One region of the Nocardiopsis sp. EMB25 genome, then DNA from elsewhere that is predicted to be linked to it. Evidence: predicted binding sites of a transcription regulator. Region 1 holds the regulator's gene; the other holds the start of a gene.
What was found. Region 1 encodes HrcA, which represses chaperone genes, less so after heat shock. Its sites were predicted from a motif close to TTGGCACTCTCNNNNNGAGAGTGCCAA; they were not measured.
Positions count from the first base shown of each region.

Region 2: KIK06_RS18705 (FmdB family zinc ribbon protein) is a predicted target of HrcA. The motif match lies at 2,485-2,511, and genes of this name have one in related genera.

Region 1 is NZ_JAMTDN010000001.1:555,613-562,563, forward strand. Features, by position in the region: gene hemW (radical SAM family heme chaperone HemW) at 1-270, shown strand, start outside; gene KIK06_RS02260 (DUF4870 domain-containing protein) at 286-936, opposite strand; gene KIK06_RS02265 (DUF4870 domain-containing protein) at 982-1,311, opposite strand; gene KIK06_RS02270 (hypothetical protein) at 1,300-2,136, shown strand; gene KIK06_RS02275 (DUF3097 domain-containing protein) at 2,242-3,081, opposite strand; gene hrcA (heat-inducible transcriptional repressor HrcA) at 3,274-4,287, shown strand; gene dnaJ (molecular chaperone DnaJ) at 4,292-5,434, shown strand; gene KIK06_RS02290 (16S rRNA (uracil(1498)-N(3))-methyltransferase) at 5,431-6,168, shown strand; gene KIK06_RS02295 (hypothetical protein) at 6,264-6,951, opposite strand, start outside.
Region 2 is NZ_JAMTDN010000001.1:4,310,214-4,317,164, forward strand. Features, by position in the region: gene glp (molybdotransferase-like divisome protein Glp) at 1-417, opposite strand, end outside; gene galU (UTP--glucose-1-phosphate uridylyltransferase GalU) at 561-1,535, opposite strand; gene KIK06_RS18700 (5-formyltetrahydrofolate cyclo-ligase) at 1,703-2,359, shown strand; gene KIK06_RS18705 (FmdB family zinc ribbon protein) at 2,530-2,886, shown strand; gene cpaB (Flp pilus assembly protein CpaB) at 3,007-3,660, shown strand; gene KIK06_RS18715 (MscL family protein) at 3,995-4,399, shown strand; gene KIK06_RS18720 (D-alanyl-D-alanine carboxypeptidase family protein) at 4,549-5,667, opposite strand; tRNA gene KIK06_RS18725 (tRNA-Arg) at 6,089-6,164, shown strand; gene KIK06_RS18730 (hypothetical protein) at 6,388-6,588, shown strand; gene KIK06_RS18735 (phospholipase D-like domain-containing protein) at 6,633-6,951, opposite strand, start outside.

The sequences.
Region 1 (6,951 bases):
GCCTACGCCGCGCGCCTGGCGGCGGGATCGAGTCCCGGCCAGGCGCGCGAGGTGCTCACGGCCGAGGAGCGCCGCTTCGAGCGCGTCCTGCTGGAACTGCGGGTGGCGGACGGGTGCCCGCTGGACCTGTTGGAGCCGCACGGGCGTGCGGCGGCCAGGAGCGCCGTGGCGGAGGGTCTGCTCGACGCCGTCGCGCACGACGGTGGGCGCGCCGTCCTGACCCGCCGGGGCCGCCTGCTCGCCGACGCCGTGGTCCGGGACCTGACCTGACCCGCGCGGTACGGACTACTTCACCCAGTTGACGTTGAACGGGTAGCGGTACCATTCGCCCCGGTTGGCGGCCACGCCGCCGAGGATCCCCAGGACCAGGCAGACCACGGCGACGACAACCCACGTCAGTATGCCGATGAGCACGATCGTCAACAGCCAGGACACCACGATGCCGATCGTGACGAGGATCTGGAAGTTGAGCGCCTGGACCGACTGGTCGCGGACGAACGGTGACTCGTCCTTCTTGACGAGGAACACGATCAGCGGGACGATCCAGCCGAACCCCGAGAAGAAGAAACCGGCCAACCCGCCGCCCAGGTGAGCGATCAGGCCCATCTGCCGTTCGGCCTGGTTGGGCTGGCCGGTCGTGGCCGAGGAGGGCTCGAAGCCACCCTGCGGGTATCCACCGGGCTGGTAGCCCCCCTGCGGGTATCCGCCGGGAGGGTGACCGCCCTGCTGGTGCCCTCCGGGAGCGTGGCCACCGGGAGGCGGACCGTAGCCGGTTTCCCCGCCGGGCGGATGGGTACCCGGCGAAGGCCCGTACCCGGGCCGCTCGTCGCCCCGCGGACCGGCGGGAGGCGGCTGCCCGCCGCCGCCCTCCTGACCTTGGCGCCGCCGCTCCCGGTCGTCGGGCTCCTCTGGAGGTGGTGTGTTCGGGTGCGACATGGCGGTGTCCCTTCGTGCTGACTCACTCAGACACTCTCGGGGGGACTACTTCAGGAGACGGATGCTCATCGGGTAGCGGTACGTGGTCCCCTTGTTGGCCCTGGACGCTCCCATGACCCCGAAGACGATCGCGAGGATCCAGATCAGCGCGATCAGTACGGAGCCGATCCAGGCCAGCCCTGGGAAGAAGATACCCAGTCCGATGAAGACCACGCAGGTGAAAACGTAGGGGATGAGCAGGGTGAGCTGGAAATTCGCCGCCTCGGACGCGTGGTGGCGCACGACCGGGGACTGGTTGCGCTTGGCCAGGTAGATCGCCAGCGGGGGGATCCAGCCCAGGAAGGCGATCACGAACCCGGACAGGTGCGCCATCATCGACACCAGGGTGCCGTCGTCTCCGCCGCCCATCGGCACCGGCCCCTGGCCGCCGGGCTGCCCGTAGGCGGCCGGACCACCCGGGAAGGGGGGCTGCTGGGGCTGGCCGGGCTGTCCCGGATGCGGAGCGAACGCCTGCTGCGCGGGGTCGGGCTGGGGCGCGTACGCCTGGGGCTGCGCGTACCCCTGCTGCGCGGGGTCGGGCTGGGGCGCGTAGGAGGGGTGGCCGCCGGAGTGCTGGCCGTGGACGGGCTGGCCCGGCTGGGCCATGCCAGGCTGGGGCGCGTACGGCGACTGCCCGGCCGCGGGCTGGGCGTATCCCTGGGGTACGGGCGGCTGCTGGGCGTACCCCTGCTGCGGCTGTCCCGGGGCGGCGGGCGGTGGTGCGAAGCCCGGCTGACCGCCCGACGGCTGCTGCTCCTGTCCCGGCTGACCCTGGAACTGCTGCTGCGCGGGCTGCTGGTGGGGCCCCTGCTGGTCGACCTGGGGTGGGTGGGGGGACTGCCCACCGGACGGGTGTCCGTACGCCGCCTGGGCACCCGAGGGCTGGCCGCCCTCCGGCTGCGGGGCGTACGGAGACCGGGCTCCGGAGGACTGCGCGTCCGGCTGGGGCGCGTACGCCTGCTGCGGGTACGCCTGGGGCTGCGCGTACCCCTGCTGCGCGGGGTCGGGCTGGGGCGCGTAGGGGGACTGCTCGCCCGACGGCTGCGCCTGACCGGGCTGGGCGGGCGCCTGGGGTCGTGCGGGCTGCTGGCCCTGCGGGTCCTCCGGGGACGGGGGGTTCGTCGGGGTCTCGCTCATGCTCTTCCTTGGCTCCGCTGCTGAGGGGCGGTTGTTGTCTGTGGGGCTGTACCGACGACCGGGGAGGGCCCGAGACGGGCGACCGGCACGACCGGACGCGGTGTCCTCGCCGTCGCCTGCACTGAAATCCTAGTGTTCACCCGGATGCGGTCCCGTGACGAAGTCGATGAGCTCCTCGACCCGACCGAGCAGCGACGGCTCCAGGTCGGCGTAGGAGCGTACCGAGCCCAGGATCCGGCGCCAGGCCTCACCGGTCTCCATCCGCCACCCCAGAGCGCGGACGACCCCCTCTTTCCAGGGCGTCCCCCGCGGAACCTCCGGCCAGCGCTCGATCCCCAGGGCTCGGGGGCGCACCGCCTGCCAGACGTCGACGTAGGGGTGACCGGCCACCAGGACGTGGTCACCGCGCACCCGTTCGGTGATCCTGCTCTCCTTGGAGCCGGGGACGAGGTGGTCCACCAAGACCCCCAACCGACGGCCGGGACCGGGGGAGAAGTCCGCGACGATCGAGGGCAGGTCGTCGACCCCCTCCAGGAACTCTACGGCCACACCCTCCACGCGGAGGTCGTGCCCCCAGACCTTCTCCACGAGCTCGGCGTCGTGCGCGCCCTCGACGTAGATCCGGCTCTCCCGGGCGGTGCGCGCCCTGGCGTCCGTCACCGCGATCGAGCCCGACGCGCTGCGCAGCGGTCCCCTCGGCGCGGCCGTGGGACGCACCAGCGTGACCGGTTGCCCGTCGACCAGGAACGCCGCCGGTCCCAGATCGAACACCCGGCGGCGGCCGTGCCGGTCCTCCAGGGTCACGGTCGCCTTGTCCCAGGCCACCACGGCTCCGCAGAACGTCTCCTCCGCGTCCTCCACGACCAGGTCCCGGCTCAGGGGCGTCTCGGGGATCTCCCGCCTCCTGGGTCGACGCCAGTCCCCGGCCAGAACGTCACGGCCGTAGCGGCCGGTTCCCTTAGGTGCCACGGTCGTGCAGTCTACTGGTGTGGCCCGCGACGCGGTCGGTGCCGCCTTCCCCGGCGCGGTCGGCCCCCGGGCCGTGGCCGGCGGGGAAGATCGGGGTCCGCCGGGGGTGTTACTACCGGTGGGTAGCAGACCGCGTTTGCGACCGGGCTTAGAATTAGCACTGAGGACCACGGAGTGCCAGGAGGTGGCGAGTTGCTGGATGAGCGCAAGCTCGCGGTCCTGCGTGCCGTCGTCGAGGACTTCGTCAACACCAACGAACCCGTTGGCTCCAAGGCCCTCGCGGACCGGCACCCCCTCGGGGTTTCACCCGCGACCATCCGCAACGACATGGTCGCCCTCGAGGAGGACGGCTACATCACCCAGCCGCACACCAGTGCCGGCCGTGTGCCCACGGACAAGGGTTACCGGCTCTTCGTGGACCGCCTCTCCTCGGTCAAGCCGCTCTCGGCCGCCGAACGGCGGGCCATCGAGTCCTTCCTCACGGGCGCGGTGGACCTCGACGAGATCGTCGCGCGTACGGTGCGTCTGCTGGCCCAGCTCACGCGCCAGGTCGCGATCGTGCAGTACCCGTCCCTGACCCGTTCCTCGGTGCAACACGTGGAACTGGTGCCCCTCGGTGGCCCGCGGCTCATGATGGTCGTGATCACCAACACGGGCAGGGTCGAACAGAGGGTCATCGACGGACTGGGCTCGGTGAGTGAGAGCGCCGTCAACGACCTGCGCGCCATGCTCAACCGGGCCATCGCGGGACGCCTCCTCGGCGACGTCCCCGACGCGGTGGACGCCCTGCCCGCGCAGGTCGACCCGGAGCACCGGCACATGGCGGTGTCGGTGCTGTCGATCCTGTTGGAGAGCCTCGTGGAACGCCATGAGGAGAAGATCGTCCTGGCGGGCACCGCCAACCTCGCGGCGGTGGACTTCGCCGCCAGCCTGCGGGACGTGTTGGAAGCGCTGGAAGAGAACATGGTCCTCATCCGTTTGCTGGGTGAGGCGAAGGACCCTTCGATGCTGACCGTGCGCATCGGCGAGGAGAACTTCCACGAGGGTCTGCGGTCCACCTCCATCGTGTCAGCCGACTATGGCGTGGGAAACCAGTCGCTGGCCAAGATCGGAGTCGTGGGTCCCACCCGGATGGACTACCCGGGAACGATGGGCGCCGTACGTGCGGTGGCTCGGTATGTCGGACAGATTTTGGCAGGACAGTAACTCAGTGGCCAGAGACTATTACCAGGTTCTCGGGGTGCGTCGTGACGCGTCCAAGGACGAGATCAAGAAGGCGTACCGGCGGCTCGCGCGCGAGCTGCACCCGGACATCAACCCCGACCCCGCGACCCAGGAGCGCTTCAAGGAGGTGACCCAGGCCTACGAGGTCCTCTCCGACGAGAACAAGCGTCAGATGTTCGACATGGGCCAGGACCCCTTCGCTCCGGCCGGTGGCGGCGGCGCCGGAGGCTTCGGCGGCGCGGGCGGCTTCGCGTTCGACGACATCATGAACGCGTTCTTCGGCGGCGGGCAGCCCGGCGCGCGCGGACCGCGCGAACGGGTCCGCCGCGGACGCAGTATCAAGATCCGCGTCGAGCTGGACCTGAAGGAGACCGCCTTCGGCGTCAGCAAGGACATCACCTTCCCCACGGCGATCCTGTGCGAGACCTGCCAGGGCGAGGGGACGGCCGCGGGTTCGCACCGCACCACGTGCGAGATGTGCCACGGCCAGGGCGAGGTCTCCCAGGTCACGCGTTCCTTCCTCGGCCAGGTCATGACCTCGCGCCCCTGCCCTCAGTGCTCGGGCCAGGGCACGGTCATCACCGACCCCTGCGCCGACTGCGCGGGCGAGGGCCGGGTGCGCGAGAAGGTCACCCGCACGGTGAAGATCCCGGCCGGCGTCGACGACGGCACCCGCATCCAACTCGCGGGCGAGGGTGAGGTGGGCCCCAACGGAGGGCCGCGCGGCGACATCATCCTGGAGATCATCCAGCGCCCGCACCCCACCTTCGAACGGCGGGGCGACGACCTGCACTGCACCGTGACCGTGCCCATGACCGCCGCCGCGCTGGGCGCCTCCTTCGCCTTCGACACCCTCGACGGCACGGAGAACATCGACCTGCGCCCCGGCACCAACTCCGGGCACGTCATCACCCTGCCGAACAAGGGCGTCACCCACCTGGACGGGGGAGGCCGCGGTGACCTGCGCATCCGCGTCGACGTGGAGACCCCCTCCAAGCTCGACGAGGAGCAGGAGGCGCTGCTGCGCAAGTTCGCCGAACTGCGTGGTGAGGACCAGTCGCCCGGGCGCTTCAGCCCCGGCCACGGCGGCTTCTTCGCCAAGATCCGCGACGCCTTCGGAGCCAAGTGACCCCGGCGGTCTTCCTGGTCGACACCGCCGAACTGACGGCCGACCGAGTCGAGGTCACGGGTCCCGAGGGGCGGCACGCCGCTGTCGTGCGCCGGATCCGCGAGGGTGAGACGGTGGACCTGTCCGACGGACTCGGAAGGCGTGCCCGTTGCACGGTGACCGGGGTCGCCAAGGACGGGATCGTCTGCGCGGTGGTCGAACGCTGGGAGGAGCCTGAGCCCCGCCCGCGGCTGACCGTCGTCCAGGCCCTGCCCAAGGGCGACCGCGGGGAACTGGCCGTGGAGATGATGACCGAGGCCGGGGTGGACGCGGTCGTCCCCTGGGCAGCCGAGCGCTGTATCACCCGATGGAAGGGCGACCGGGCGGCCAAGTCCCTGGGCAAGTGGCGGGCCGCCGCCCGCGAGGCGGCCAAGCAGGCGCGGCGCGGGCGGCTGCCGGAGGTGGCCGGGTTGGCCGACCGCGCGGCCGTGGCGAAGCTGCTGGCCGAGGCCGACCTCGCGGTCGTCCTGCACGAGGACGGTGCCCAGCGCCTGGCCGGCATGGATCTTCCCGACGGTGAGGGAACGGAGATCGTCCTGGTCGTCGGTCCCGAGGGCGGTTTCTCCGAGGCCGAACTCGAGGCCTTCGCCGAGGCCGGGGCGGTGCCGGCGCTGCTGGGACCGACGGTCCTGCGCACCTCCACCGCGGGGGTGGCCGCGCTGTCGGTGCTCCAGGCGCGCACCGGGCGCTGGTAGTAGGGGAGGGGCCGGAGCCGGCACGAAGACGACGAGGGGCGGCCACGGAATCGGATTCCGTGGCCGCCCCTCGCGCGTGCCCTGGCGGAACACGGTCAGTTCTGCGGGGCCTCCGCCGTGCCGCCGTCCGTGCCGCTGCCGCCGGTGCTGTCGTCGGTGGGCTCGTCGCCGCCTCCGGTGTCCTGCGAACCGTCGTCCCCGGAGGCGCCGTCCTCACCGGTGCCGTCCGTGGCTCCGTCGGTGTTCTCGTCCGTGGGTTCGTCGTCGGCGGTGGTGCAGTCGTCCGTCCCGGCTTCGTCGGACGTCTGCCCCTCGCTCTCGCCGTGTCCGGGGCTCGCCTCCTCGGAGGGGGCCGGTCGGCCGGGGGAGCAACCATCGGTCGCGGTGGCCTCCTCCGTCGGAGCGGACGGCTCGGCCGAGGCGGTGGGCGTGGGGGTGGGGTCCTTCGCGGGCTCCGGTTCGGGAGCAGCCACCCCCGAGCCCGCGTCGGGGGCGGGCTCGGCGGGGGCCGTCTCCTCCTCGGAGGGGGCCACCGCCGGGGGGGCGCCCTCGCGGTTGGCGCCCGCGGGGACGATCTCCAGCACCTGGTCGCGGACCTCGGGGTTGGAGATGACCACGGACGCGGCGATCAGGACCGCCCCCGCCACCGCGAGCGCGGGGCGTAGCCAGGGCAGTCCGAACCAACCGCCTCGGGCGCGCCCGGTCCGCTCACGGATCAGGTTCAGCCCCTCCGCGGAGGGCTCGCACGCGTCCGCCTCGGATCTGAGGATCGAGCGGAGTCGG
Region 2 (6,951 bases), 3.8 Mb from region 1:
GTCCCCCGCGCGCCGGATGGCATTGCCCGCCCGGACCGGACGGTCGACGCGCACGGTGGTCGTGCCGCCGTCGGTCCACTCGACCGGTACGACCGCGTCCGCGCCCGACGGCAGGGGCGCCCCGGTCATGATGCGGGCGCACATGCCTGGGCGGATCGCGACCGGACCGCCGTCACCCGCGGCGATGTCGGCGATCACCGGAAGGCTCACCGGGGCGTCCGCGGTGGCGGAGGCCAGGTCGGCGGCGTGCACCGCGTATCCGTCCATCGACGAGTTGTCGAACCCCGGCAGCGACACCGGTGACGTGACGGCCTCGGCCAGAACGGTCCCGTGCGCCCGGAGCAGGTCGAGCTCGGTCGGTTCGGGTGGCGCGATCAGTCCGAGGACGTCGTTGACGTGCTGTTCGACGGTCTTCAAGGGGGCCCCTCCGGCTCGTGGTCCATGTGGGCGACCCAGCCGTCTCGGAAGGAAGCCCACGTCCCATTGTCACCACGATGGATCCGGGTGCCAGCCAGCAAGGCGCCGGAGTCGCCGGGCAGGGTGGCGAAGGGCGCCCCGCCCTACCGCGAAGCGGTCCCAGGGGCGGTGGCGGGTGACGGGCGGGCGGGCTCCTGCCTCTCGACGAACTCCCGTAGCCAGGGCAGCAGCTCGGCGGCCAGGTCCGGGCGGCGGCAGGCGAAGTCGACCACCGTGCGGATGTAGTCGGCCTTGTTGCCGGTGTCGTAGCGGCGGCCACGGAACAGGACGCCGCGCACGGTCCCGCCGTCCTCGGGCTTGCGACGGGCGAGTTCACGCAGGGCGTCGGTCAACTGGATCTCACCGCCGCGTCCCGGCGGGGTCTCGTGCAGGATCGGGAAGACCGCCGGGTCGCAGACGTAGCGGCCGATGATCGCCCATCGGCTCGGCGCCTGCTCCGGGGCTGGTTTCTCGACGAGGTCGGTGACGGTGACGACGTCCTCCTCGTCGGTGGGCTCGATGCCCGCGCAGCCGTAGAGGGAGACCTGCTCGGGCTCGACCTCCATGAGCGCGACGACGCTGCCACCGTGCCGCTCACGCACCTCGATCATGCGACTGAGCAGACCCGAGTTGTCGATCAGATCGTCGCCGAGCAGCACGGCGAACGGGTTGTCGCCGACGTGCGCCTCCGCGCACAGCACCGCGTGGCCCAGGCCGCGGGGCTCCCCCTGGCGGACGTAGTGCACCTGGGCCAGGTCGCTGGACTCGCGCACCGACCGGAGTCGTTCCTCGTCGCCCTTGGCCGCCAGCGCCTTCTCCAGCTCGTGGGCCCGGTCGAAGTGGTCCTCGATCGAGCGCTTGTTGCGCCCGGTGATCATCAGGACGTCGCGGAGCTGGGCGGCGACCGCCTCCTCCAGGACGTACTGGATCGCGGGCTTGTCCACGATCGGCAGCATCTCCTTGGGAGTGGCCTTGGTCGCGGGCAGGAAACGGGTGCCCAGGCCCGCCGCGGGCACGACCGCCTTCGTGACGGAGGCGGCGGCGGATCGGGGCCGTGTCTGGTCGGTGTCGGCACTCATGATCGGCACTCTAGGACAGACCCACGGCCACCTGTGGCCTCCTCGCGCATTCGCCGTGCGAGAAGTCCCGACGGTTTCGGACCAATGACCAGAAACCGCCACCCGGTGTTCATCGTGGGCGGCAGCACGCCGCGGGCCCGGGGAACGGGCGGTGCCAGACTGGGGGCATGAACGGCGAGGACGAACAGAGGGACCGGCCGGACAAGCGGACGCTGCGGCGGCGGATCCTGGCCGGTCGGCGGGAGCGCGGGGGGGAGGAGCGCGACCGGGTGGGTTCGGCGGTCCGCGACACCCTCATGGAGCTCCCGTGGCTGACCATGGGCGGGACCGTCGCCTGCTACTACTCGGTCGGCGGCGAACCCGACACCCGCAAGCTCGTGACTGCGCTGTGGAAACGCGGCGCCTACGTGCTGCTGCCGGTCTTCCTGCCCGGGGGCGAGTTGGACTGGGCGGCCTTCGACGGGCCCGGGAGCCTGGCCCCGGCCGGGCACGGGTTGGTCGAACCCACCGGCCGCCGCTACGGCCCCGGGGCCCTGGCCGGGGCGGACGCGGTGATCTGCCCGGCGCTGGCCGTGGATCGCGAGGGGATGCGGCTGGGGCGCGGAGCGGGCTGCTACGACCGGGCGCTCGCGCACAAGGGGCCGCACACGCCCTCGATCGCGGTGGTGCACGACGAGGAATTCGTGGCGTCGGTCCCCCGCGAACCGCACGACCGGCCGGTGGACGCCGTGGTCACGCCGGGTGGAGGACTGCGCGCCTTCGACCCCGGCGCCCCGGTCTGGCCTGACGCCCGGGGGCGGGCGAAGCGGACGACCAGGGATTAACCCACCCCGCCGGAGCGTTGTGGCTGACGGTCGCGCCCGGTGACGCCGCCGTCCCGGCTCCACACTCCCCGACACGTGTTCGGCACGAGGTGCTGTCGCGGCCCAGGTCGGCGACCGACTACTATTTAGCAGTCAACGGGCGAGAGTGCCAGTTTAGGAGGACACGAACAGTGCCTACGTACCAGTACGCATGCACCGAGTGCGGCGCCCAGATGGAGGTCGTGCAGAGCTTCAGTGACGACTCCCTGACCGTGTGCCCCGAGTGCGAGGGGCGCCTGCGCAAGGTGTACTCCGCCGTGGGCATCGTGTTCAAGGGCTCGGGTTTCTACCGCACCGACAGCGGCACGTCCTCCAACAGCTCCGCCATCACCAGCTCGACGTCCGGCGAGGGCAAGGACAGCGGTTCGGACACCTCCTCGTCCGCGTCCTCCGAGGCCAAGAGCTCGACGAGCTCCTCCGGCGACTCCGGTTCGTCCGGCAAGAGCAGCTCGGACAGCGCGTCCAGCGCCCCCGCCGCGGCCAGCTGAGCCGCCGCGGCCGTTGACGGTCGACGCGCCGCCGACCTCCGGCGGCGCACCGTCCGTCCCGGTGGAAATCCGGCCTGTGGACAACCGCCACGGTGCGCCTCTGCGTCCTAACGTGGAGTCATGGCCACCGCTCCCTCCCGGACCCACCGCCACCGCCACACCCTCATCCGCCTGATCGACCGGCACCGACGCGTCATCGCGACACTGTTCGCCGCCGTCGCCCTGCTCAGCGCGGCCCTCGTGCTCCGGCCACCGCCGGGAGCCACCACCGAGGTGCTCGTCGCCTCCCGCGACCTCGACCCCTCCCGGCCCCTCGGCGAGCACGACCTCACCCGTCGCGCCCTGCCCGCTCCCCTGGTCCCGAGCGGGGCCCTCACCTCCGGAACCACCACCGCCGGGCTCCTCCTCAACGCCCCCGTACGCCAGGGCGAGGTCATCACCGACGCCCGGCTCTCCGATCCCCCGGCGCGCGCCTACGGGCCCGACCTGGTCGCGGTCCCGGTCCGGGTCGCCGACGCCGGGGCGGTGGACCTCCTGTCCCCGGGCAGCCGGGTGGACGTCCTCGCCGCCACCGGGTACGGCGATCCGCACCGCCCGCGCGCGAGACCGGCGAGGGAGGTGGCCGGGGATCGGCCCGTACTCGCGGTACCGGACGAGGACCGCCGGGGCGGGGAGAGCGGAGCGCTGCTGGTCATCGCCGCCACTCCGGGCGAAGCCAGAGCACTGGCCGGGCACGCGGCCACTTCACGACTGTCGATCACCATTCGCGGTTGACCGATCACCAATAGTGGTGAATGCTGACCAAGCGCCATATCGGGCGCTAGGGCGTGTGTGGTGGACGCTGCCCGTCGCCAAGGAAGTCACCGCGCCTCAGGCATCGGTTGAGGGTGGTGGAGGGCGGCGGGTGGGCGCGTCCGGTACGGCTCTCGCACGACCGAGAAGGGGGTTCCCCGCTGTGCGCGGTTTCGCGGGCACAGCGGGCCCGCCCGGGGGTGGCCGCCGACTGACGAGAACGCCGCGGGAGTTGTGCCGGGGCGTCGCTCAGCAGGGCGTGTATCCGCCACACACGTCCTGTACCTGACCATCACGAGTGACGTAGGGCAGTTCCATGGAAGGCTTCAAGAAGTTCCTGCTTCAGGGGAACCTGGTGCAGCTGGCGGTCGCGGTTGTGATCGGCGCGGTCTTCGCCAACCTCATCACCGCGTTCACCGAAGGGTTCATCACCCCGCTGATCGGGATCTTCGGCGGGATCCCCACGTTCGGCGACCTCTACTTCGAGATCAACGGCAGCCGGTTCATGTACGGCGCGTTCGTCGACGCCCTGATCTCGTTCCTCATCACGGCCGCCATCCTGTACTTCTTCGTGGTGATGCCGGTCGGCAAGCTCCTGGAGCGGTTCGAGAAGGCGGAGGAGGCCACCACCCGGGCATGCCCCCGCTGCCTCGGCGACGTCCCCAAGAAGGCCAGCCGCTGCGGCCAGTGCACCAGTGAGCTCACCCCGGAGACCGTCTGACCGCATCACCGTAGGGGGCGGCTCGCCGCCCCCTACCGGCTCGCCCGGTCGAGCGAGTGGGTCCGAGGCGGACGGAACCCTGCACGGCCAGGCCGTGCGGGCCGCGTCGGGGGACGGGACCGAACCGGTCGGGACCGGCGGCGGGCCGGTCAGCCCCCGTACTCCCAGTGCCAGGGTTCGAAGGGGCTCGACTTGGCCCACGCGGGGTGCGTCCAACCGAAGTCGGGGCCGTTGGCGTTCATCCAGTTCCACCGTTCGGAACGGTAGTTCTGGATGCCGCAACCGAGGTCGAGCGCCTGCCCCAACCCGTGGTTACTGGTACCCGGGACGGCGGCGTAGCCCGGCGGCACCTCGCGGTACACGCGGTACTGGTTCGGCAGGTCGCGGTAGGCGCTGGTCAGACACATGTTCTCGCCGTACGTCTCCACGTACCGCATGTTGAGCTCGAAGAAGTCCGCCGCGGCGTCGGCGCGCAGGAACTTGTCGTCGTAGAGCGCGCACAGGGCGGCCTGGGGCAGCTGCCCGTTGGGGTAGCCATCGGCCTTGGAGGCCGCGGACGCATCGCACTCGGCCTGGTTCATGTAGGTGCCGGGGTCGAGACCGAGCCTCTCCAGCTCCGCCATGAGCTCGTCGGTGCTCTCCTCGGCCTGGTCGCGCAGCGCGTCGACCTCCGCCGCCAGCTCCACCTGCTCCAACTGCGTGGTGGTCTGGAGTTCCTGCGCCTGGCTCGCCAGCTGGACCTGCTCCTCACGCAGGTCGGTGGCGTCCTGGATGAGCGCCTGGTTGTCCTCGGCGATCTTGGCCGCGTAGGACTGCGTCTGGAGGTCCTCCTCCAGCGACCCCGAGGCCAGGGTCGCGAGGACCCCTCCACCGGGCTGCTGGTACAGGGTGCTGGCCAGCCGGGCGAGCGGTTCGCGCATCTCCCGGAGTTCGATCTCGGTCTGCTGGAGATCGTGGAGGACCTCGACCAACTCCTCCTGGGCGTCCTCCACCGCCTCCTGGCGCTCGACGTACTCGTCGGTGGCCGCCTCCAAGGCCTCCGCCGCCGCCTCGTTCTGCTCACGCAGCTGTTCCAGGTCGTTGTCCTGCGCGGCCACGGGCGCCAGCCCACCGGTAACCCCGGACACCGCCAGGAACGCCATCACCACCAGCAGCGTGAGAGACCTCAGGGGCCAGCTCAGACCACGGTGCGACTCCGCGAGGCCGGTCGGCATCCCGTTCTCCGGTGCGCGGGAGCCCCGCCGCGCCGAATCAGAAGTGAACGGCACGAATGATCCTCCGCCTGCATGTCGTCGAACACCTAACGTGGCCGCATCGCAACGTACTACATGTCCACATGCGGACACGCGAGACCGAAACACCGAGCGGTGCCGATCAGGGCCGGTATCCCGGACTCCCCCTGGTCGTCCACTCTGACGTTCGGCGTCACCCCTGGTCAGAACGGTGCATGATGACGCCTCTTCCGAACCGCCGAAGCGGAAAGGGGGCATGTGAGCTCAAAACGCGACACGCGTCGTGAACAACATCACACCGCCACCAGGACAACCAATCGTAGAGCAGCGTACTGTGCCCTGCGCCAAGAGTCCCCGAGTGAGGGCCCCGAAAGACCGACCGACACCCCACACACTCCCATCCTGGGTTAGGCTTGGCCCAGCGGCGGGGGAAGCGATACCTCCGGGCCGCGCCCATGGCTCCATAGCTCAGGGGATAGAGCACCGCTCTCCTAAAGCGGGTGTCGCAGGTTCGAATCCTGCTGGGGCCGCCATTTCGACCTGCGGATATTCCGCGGAGTCGACGGAAGAGGAGCCCCTCCGGTCGCGTCTGGCGGGGGCCTCACCCGCCTTCGGCGCGTCCGCCCCGCGAAGGACTTCGCCCGCCGCCACCGTGTCGCCATGACACCGTGCCCCTCCTCCCTGATCATGGCCACCAGGACGTTCACGGCGCCGGTCCGCCAACCGGCCGACGAACCTGTGGGGGGCACTCGAACCATGCCGAACGCGGACCGGTCACACGACGACGGACGGACCAGGACCCGACAGCGCGGCGGATCGGAGTCCGCGATCGCCCGAGCCCTCCACCGTGACCCGCACCCCGGCCCACAGCACTGGGGCGGCCCCCGTCCCCGCCGCGCCGAACGCGACCCCTTCTTCAACCTGCCCCGCCCTGACACGCCCCGCCCGACCACCTGACCATCCCGGCAGGACCCCGGCCGCGCCGACACGGCCGGCGGGGCTCACAGGAACGGACGCCACGGGGCCAGGACCAGCTCGCCGAACTTCGCGGCGACCGGGCGGCCCCGCCATTCCTCCACCGTCAGCTCCCGCGCGTTGGTGAGGTCGTTGGCGAAGACCTCCTCCAGGTGCTTGGCCACGCCCTCGTCGAAGATCTCGACGTTGACCTCGTAGTTGCCGGTCATGCTCAGACGGTCCACGTTGGCCGTGCCGATCGTGCTCCACCGGCCGTCCACGGTCGCCGTCTTGGCGTGCACCATGGCGTGCTGGTACAGCCACAGCCGCACCCCACCGCGCAGCAGCGCCGTGTACTGTCCACGG